2 regions of the Giesbergeria giesbergeri genome follow, and region 2 is predicted to be linked to the other one. Evidence: riboswitches for the same ligand, from Rfam matches in the RefSeq annotation. Region 2 holds a riboswitch; the other holds the start of a gene.

Region 1 (3,400 bases), on a different contig from region 2:
CGACAGCCTCCAAGCCCTGAACCCCCGCCTGATTTATTGCTCCATCACGGGTTTTGGGCAGGATGGCCCCTATGCCGAACGCGCCGGTTACGACTTGATGGTGCAGGCTCTGTGCGGCCTGATGAGCATCACCGGCCACGCAGACGCCCAGCCCGGTGGTGGCCCGCTGCGTGTAGGGGTGGCCGTGATCGATATTTTCACCGGCCTGTATGCCAGCAACGCCATCTTGGCCGCACTACAGGCCCGCCACACCACCGGGCTAGGGCAGCACATCGACATGGCCTTGCTCGATGTGGGCATGGCAACGTTAGCCAACCAAGCAGCAGGTTTTTTGGCAACCGGCCAAGCACCTGGCCGGGGAGGCAATATCCATCCGAGCCTGGCCCCTTACCAAGACTTTCGCAGCAGCGATGGCAACGTGCTGCTGGCCATTGGCAACGATGGCCAGTTTGCCCGCTTTTGTGCTGCCATTGGCCAACCACAATGGGCACAGGATGCACGTTTTGCCAGCAACACAGCACGGGTACGCCACCGGGCGGCACTGCTGGAGTTGTTGGTGCCAGTGATGCAAACCCGCACCACCGCGGAATGGGTCGCTTTGCTCGAAGACAAGGCGGTGCCTTGTGGCCCCATCAACACCATTGCCCAAGCCTTTGACGATCCACAGGTGCAGGCCCGTGGCTTGCGTATCAACCTGCCGCGCTATGCAGGCGATGGCATTGCACAGGTGGCGGGGGTAGCCAACCCCATGCGCCTGAGCGCCACTCCGGTGCGCTACCGCAGTGCCCCTCCGGCCTTGGGCCAACATACCGACGAGGTATTGCAGGAGTGGGGGCTGGATGCAGCACAACGTGCGCAGTTGCGCGCTACAGGAGCCATTGGCGCTTGAGCCTGTAGAATGCCCGACTTTCGGGTGCGCAAACTCCTTCTGAGGGTGTTTGCGTTAAACGGGAAGCCGGTGACGTTGCACAGCAGTGCAGCCATTCCGGCGCAGCCCCCGCTGCTGTAAGCCAGACGACCCCGCACATGCCACTGTGTTACCAAACATGGGAAGGCGCGGACAAGGATGATGGCGAGCCAGAAGACCGGCCCGAAAAATGTCAGCACCATTCCCCGGGGTGACGGGAAAACTGCCTGCAATCGCACTCCGGCCCTACTGGAGTGCTTGTGTGCTTTGATCGCCCCCGCATGGTGTTTTTATGAACCATTCGACGGGAGGATTCGAATGCACATCATGGAAGGCTTTCTTCCACTGGAGCACGCGCTGGGCTGGTCTATCGCCTCTGCGCCTTTCTTGGCCTATGGCTTGCACGCCATGCGCCGCGATATTCGCCAGCACCCAGAACAACGGATGTTGTTAGGCGTGGCGGCGGCTTTCAGTTTTTTGCTCTCGGCACTCAAGTTGCCCTCGGTCACGGGCAGTTGCTCGCATCCAACCGGCGTTGGCTTGGGGGCGTTGCTGTTTGGCCCTGGGGCTATGGTGCCCATCGCTTTGGTGGTGTTGTTGTTTCAAGCCCTGCTGCTGGCGCACGGCGGCCTGACCACACTAGGAGCCAACTTATTTGCTATGGGCATCGTCGGGCCGTTTTGCGCCTATGCGGTGTTTCGGCTAGCCAAGGCACTGGGCTGTTCTTTGGCGTTGGGGGTGTTTCTGGCTGCATGCCTGGGTGATTTGTCCACCTACCTGACCACTTCGGTGCAATTGGCGTGGGCCTTTCCTGATCCGGTGGGTGGTTTTGCAGGCTCTCTGACCAAGTTTGGCGGCATTTTTGCCCTGACCCAAATTCCTTTAGCCATCAGTGAAGGCTTGCTCACCGTGCTGGTGATGAACGCCTTGCAGCGTTTTAACCAAGATGAGATGCGTGGTATGCACCTGCTGCAACCCACCAAGGGGCAGGCATGAAAAAGTCAAACTGGTTGATTTGGGCTGCGGTGCTGCTGCTGTCGGTTTTTCCTTTGTGGTGGGTGCCTGCTCCAGCCCCCGGCACTGAAGCCTTTGGCGGTGCCGATGCCGAGGCACAAAACCTGATTCAGACCATCGCACCAGACTACCAAGCATGGTTTGCGCCACTGATCGAGCCTGCCAGTGGCGAGATCGCCTCCCTGTTGTTTGCGTTGCAAGCCGCATTGGGGGCTGGGGTGATTGGTTATTGGCTGGGCGCTTCTGTCACCCGGGAAAAACTACGCCAAGCCCCAGCGGATACCACGCCCCCACAGGCAGCAGGCCGTGTGGATTGAACGAGCCGCCCACCACAACCACTGGAGCCACGTTACCCCCCGCGCCAAGGCTATTTTTACCTTGGCTGCGCTGTTGGCCGCCTATGTAGCGCGCACCCCCAGTGCCGCTTTGGGGGTGGCCTTGGTTTGTGTGCTGCTAGTGTGGCGTGGGGCCGGGGTGCCTTGGCGTTGCTACATCCGGGTGGCAGCAGGGCCGTTGGGTTTTTTGCTGTTGTCGGGTGCTTCCTTGCTGGTCTCGGTGGTGTGGGAGCCACCAGGGGCACTGGCTTGGCATATTGCGCCCCATGCGTTATCGGATGTGGCGATGGTGACCGCGCGCTCGGTGGCGGCGCTAGCGGCACTGTTGACGCTGGTGCTCACCACACCATTGGCGCACCTGATTGCACTGCTACGCCAGCTGCGGCTGCCCGACATTCTGCTCGACCTGATGGTGCTGTGCTATCGGCTGATTTTTGTCTTCTCTGAGGCCTGCCACGACACCGTGGCTGCCCAAACAGCCAGGTTAGGCTTTAGCAACCGAGGCCGTGCTTTGCGCTCACTGGGGCTGCTAGTGGCTAATTTAGCGGCACAGGTGGCGCTGCGGGCGCGGGGTTTGCAGTGGGCCGCCGATGCCCGCTGTAGCGATGGCCGCTTGCATTTTGTGATGCCGGTGTTTGCCCATGCCCGCCGCGACACCGCCATTGGCGTGGTGGCCGGGCTGGGGCTGTTGCTGCTCGTGAGGTATTTGCCATGAGTGCCCTGTTTGAACTGCGGCAGGTGGACTACCACTACCCCGATGGCCGCCCCGGCCTGCAAGCGTGCTCGATGAGCCTGCGCCGTGCTGGTCGCCATGCCATTTTGGGGCCGAACGGCTCCGGCAAGACCACGCTGCTGCAACACCTCAACGGTTTGCTGCGCCCAGTAACGGGGGCGGTTTATATGGATGGTGCCCGTATCGACTACGGACGGCGTGGCTTGTTGGCGGTGCGCCAACAGGTAGGCATGGTGTTTCAGAACCCCGACCGGCAGTTGTTCTCGGCCCATGTCTATGAAGATGTGTCTTTTGGGCCGCTCAATCTGGGGCTGGATGAGGCCACAGTGCGCCAGCGCGTAGCGCAGGCACTGGAGGCCGTGGGCATGGCCACCCATGCAAACCGACCAGTGCATGAACTCAGCTTTGGTC
Region 2 (3,400 bases):
ATCAGAAGCACAAGCACCCGTCCCTACGAAGGAGATCAAATTGCGTACCCGGTTGCGGTAGGCCGTCACTGAGAAAGTGCTGCTTTTTTCAGCCCAACGCAGGCCAATTTCGGCGTTGCGGCTTTTTTCTGGTTGCAGTGTGGCGACACCGTACTCGCTAAAACGCTGGTACAGAGTGGGCGCCCGAAACGCTGTGCCCACCGAGGCTGTGGCTCGCCATTGGGGGGTGAGGGCATAGCCATAGGCCAAACTCCCTGTGTTCTGACCCCCAAATTCACTGTCGTTGTCGTGGCGGGCATTGAGCTGTACGGTATGCCCCCCTGCGTTGTAGCCATAACCCAGTGCAACCCCATCCTGTGAACGTTGGCGGTCTAGCGTGACCCCCCAAGCATCCAAAGCTGGGTTGTAGAGCTGGTCTTCGCGGCGCTCGAGGGCTGCGTTAAAGCGATGTGCGCCCCATTGGTAATCGTGCTGCCATAGGTAGCCACGCAGTGTGGTTTCTGTCAGGTAGGGCGAAGGCGTGGTTTCGTAGCGGCTGGCCGCCTCCGTCACAGAGAGACGCGTGCGGTACGCCTCACTCCATTGCGCCTGCCAGCTCAAACCCGCCGTGCGCAGGCGATGCAAATTGCGGTCATCGGCAGGCGCAGCAGGGGTGTAGCTGAAAGCGTCGTAATCAGAGTGGAGCCGTTGCGCCAGCAGGGTGGCATCCAAACGGTGTTGCGTGTTGATGCGCAGGCCTAGGCGGGCATTGGCCGATGTGCTGCGGTAGCCATCGCGGTCTGGGTGGTGGCTGCCGCTGGTTTTGGTATCAAAACCATCGCTAGTGGTACGGTGCAGGCCCAGTGCATAGTCCAAGGCACCATCGGTGCCAGTGCTGCCACTGATGCCCGCCTCTATTTTGCGTGTGCCTTGGCTGCCCAAACCTACCCCAACCATGGGTTGGGCTGGGCCTTCGCCCTTGCGGGTAAATAATTGGATCACGCCAGCAATAGCGTCTGAGCCATACACGGCCGCTGCCGGGCCACGCAATACCTCAATGCGCTCCATCTGTGCCAACGGAATCTGTTCCCATTGTGCGCCACCCGTCGATTGGGAGTCCACCCGTACGCCGTCGATATAGACCGCTGTGAAGCGCGATTCAGCCCCACGCACAAACACACTGCTGGCATTGCCAGGGCCACCATTGCGCGAGATTTCTAAGCCCGGCAGCCGGGCCAGCACATCCGCCAACACACTGGCACCACTAGATTCAAGCGTTTCGCGATCCACAATGGAGACGTCGGCCACCAAGTCGGCCAAAGGTTGTGGCGTGCGGGTTGCCGTGACCACCACATCAGACAGCGAGGGTGTGTGCAGGTTCTGTGCCAATAGCAGTGGGCCTGGGGCATCTGAGGTTTGTTGTGCGTGTGCAGACAGTGCAGACAACAGGGCACAGGCCCAAACCACAGGGCGCACATTCAGGGCAACGCTGGGGCAGCCTGGGACGGTAGAGATCTTCATGGGAACACAATCAGAATGCAACCCGTGCTGGCTTCCCCGCCAGCGTTGGGTGATACAGCCACACTAGCCACCAAGGCTATGTGCGACCACCGTGTTGGCCGGTATCCGGGCTGGCGGAGCACCCTTCAGCGCCTTCCCAGTGCTTGTTCAAGGCATCCAGTGGCGTGTGGCTGAAGAGAGAGTGGCATGGACTCGTCCGCTGACCGTTGCGGGGGCAGCGCAGGCTCGGCAGCCCCCTTGATGGGGGCTTTCCTCCCTGCTTCCCGTTGAACTTCGGCATGTGAACCACACCAAGAGCACCAACGGCGCGGATTCTACGGCGCTTTGGCCACTGGCAACCCTACAATTGCAGGCATGGCCCCCTTGCAAACCATCGATCTCATCACCGCGCGTGTGGAGCACCTGCTCCAACGCCTGACCCAGTCTCAGCAGACTCAGCAGCAGCAGGCGCAACAGCTGGCCGATTTGGCCCGTGATCGACAGGCGCTGGAAAAGATACGCGAGCAACAAGCTGAACAGATAGTGCGGCTACTGGAAGAGCACGATATGCTCGTCCAGGCCCATACGGCCCTGCAAGAGGATGGACTGCGGCAAGAGGCCAAGAGCCTACATCTGGAGCAGGAGCGCGATGCCTTGCAGAAAGTCCACGCCGCCCAAACAGAACAATTGGTCGCCTTGACCCGTCAGCATGAAGAATTGCTGCGCAATACGGCACCCCAAACAGAAAAACTGGCGGCTTTGCACAAGGAGCATGCCGCCTTGCAGCAGGCCCATGCGGCCTTGCAGCAGACCAGCACCGAGCAGGCCACCCAAGTGACTGCCTTGCGCCAAGAGTGCCAAACCTTGCAACAGGCAGGGCAGGCACAACTGGCACAAATTGCTGCCCTTACCCAGGAGCGCGACACCTTGCAACAAACCAGCACTGGGCAGGCCGAGCAGATCAGCGCCCTCACCCGTGAGCATGACATGCTCAAATCCCGCCTGCAAACGGCCCGCTCCCGCATGGATGCTTTGATGGAAACCTTGCCAGCCAGTCCCGCAGAGAAAGAGGGTGGCGCATGATGATGAAGAAAATCGAGGTGCAGATCATGCAGCAGAGCCTGCTGCTGAGTTGCCCTGAAGGTGGCGAAGCCTACCTGCGGGAAGCCGCCGCACGGGTAGACAAGGCCATGACCCAGATCCGTGACGGTGGCAAGGTGCGGTTGCGTGAACAAATTGCTGTGCAGGCGGCTATCAATCTGGCTTTTGAGATGGTCAAGGCGGCGGTAGCCGAAAAGACGGCCCTGACGCGCGCTGAACAGGCAGAAGCTGCTGCGGCCAATGCACTGGTGCAAGCCCAAGAGGCGGCTATCTTGGCACAAAGCGTCTCTGGCCCCGAAATGCAGGCCAAGTGCCAGGCCTTGTTGGAGCGCCTCGATACGGCACTGCAAGACGGCACCACACCCGGTTGAGGTGTGGTGGCTGTGGTGGGCCAGCGCCTATGGCCGCCCAGTACCGCTACAATCGGCCTGTCTGCGGTGCTGCTGGGCTTTATATTTCCTTGAACCAATGCTCATTGAGCCTGGGCTTGGTACATTGCCCGGTGAGCGTGATCGTCTCGCGTCAGATGAACCCAACACCTGGCTGCCCTTGCCCCCCTGAACCCCCGGTTCAGGATGCAGGTTCGGTGGCACTGGCAGACACCTTCATTGTCTTGCCCTCCCCAGTCTGTATCGTGTCTGGGGCACTCCCAGCAGCCTCTGGTCAGGCGGGCCTGCTCCCCTTGATCCCCCCCCCCACCATTTATGTTCGATACCCTGCTAATTGTTGAGTTGGCCTTGCTGGGCCTGTGTACGGGCTTTTTTGCCGGACTGCTCGGTATTGGTGGCGGCATGATGTTGGTGCCTTTTCTGACCTATTT

Evidence for each region. A riboswitch is a leader RNA that binds a small molecule or an ion and turns the genes downstream of it on or off. The one in region 2 is predicted to bind cobalamin.
Region 1: it holds a riboswitch for cobalamin, as region 2 does, so the genes downstream of both, ACYVB2_RS02485 (energy-coupling factor ABC transporter permease) here and ACYVB2_RS07070 (TonB-dependent receptor domain-containing protein) in region 2, are expected to answer to the same signal.

What each region holds. Positions count from the first base shown of each region.
Region 1 covers NZ_BAAGYJ010000001.1:549,751-553,150, forward strand. The annotation lists gene ACYVB2_RS02480 (CaiB/BaiF CoA transferase family protein) at 1-889, shown strand, start outside; cobalamin riboswitch at 895-1,108, shown strand; gene ACYVB2_RS02485 (energy-coupling factor ABC transporter permease) at 1,235-1,903, shown strand; gene ACYVB2_RS02490 (energy-coupling factor ABC transporter substrate-binding protein) at 1,900-2,238, shown strand; gene cbiQ (cobalt ECF transporter T component CbiQ) at 2,228-2,971, shown strand; gene ACYVB2_RS02500 (energy-coupling factor ABC transporter ATP-binding protein) at 2,968-3,400, shown strand, end outside.
Region 2 covers NZ_BAAGYJ010000002.1:626,634-630,033, reverse strand. The annotation lists gene ACYVB2_RS07070 (TonB-dependent receptor domain-containing protein) at 1-1,500, opposite strand, end outside; cobalamin riboswitch at 1,580-1,819, opposite strand; gene ACYVB2_RS07065 (hypothetical protein) at 1,855-2,562, shown strand; gene ACYVB2_RS07060 (cell division protein ZapA) at 2,565-2,951, shown strand; gene ACYVB2_RS07055 (sulfite exporter TauE/SafE family protein) at 3,285-3,400, shown strand, end outside.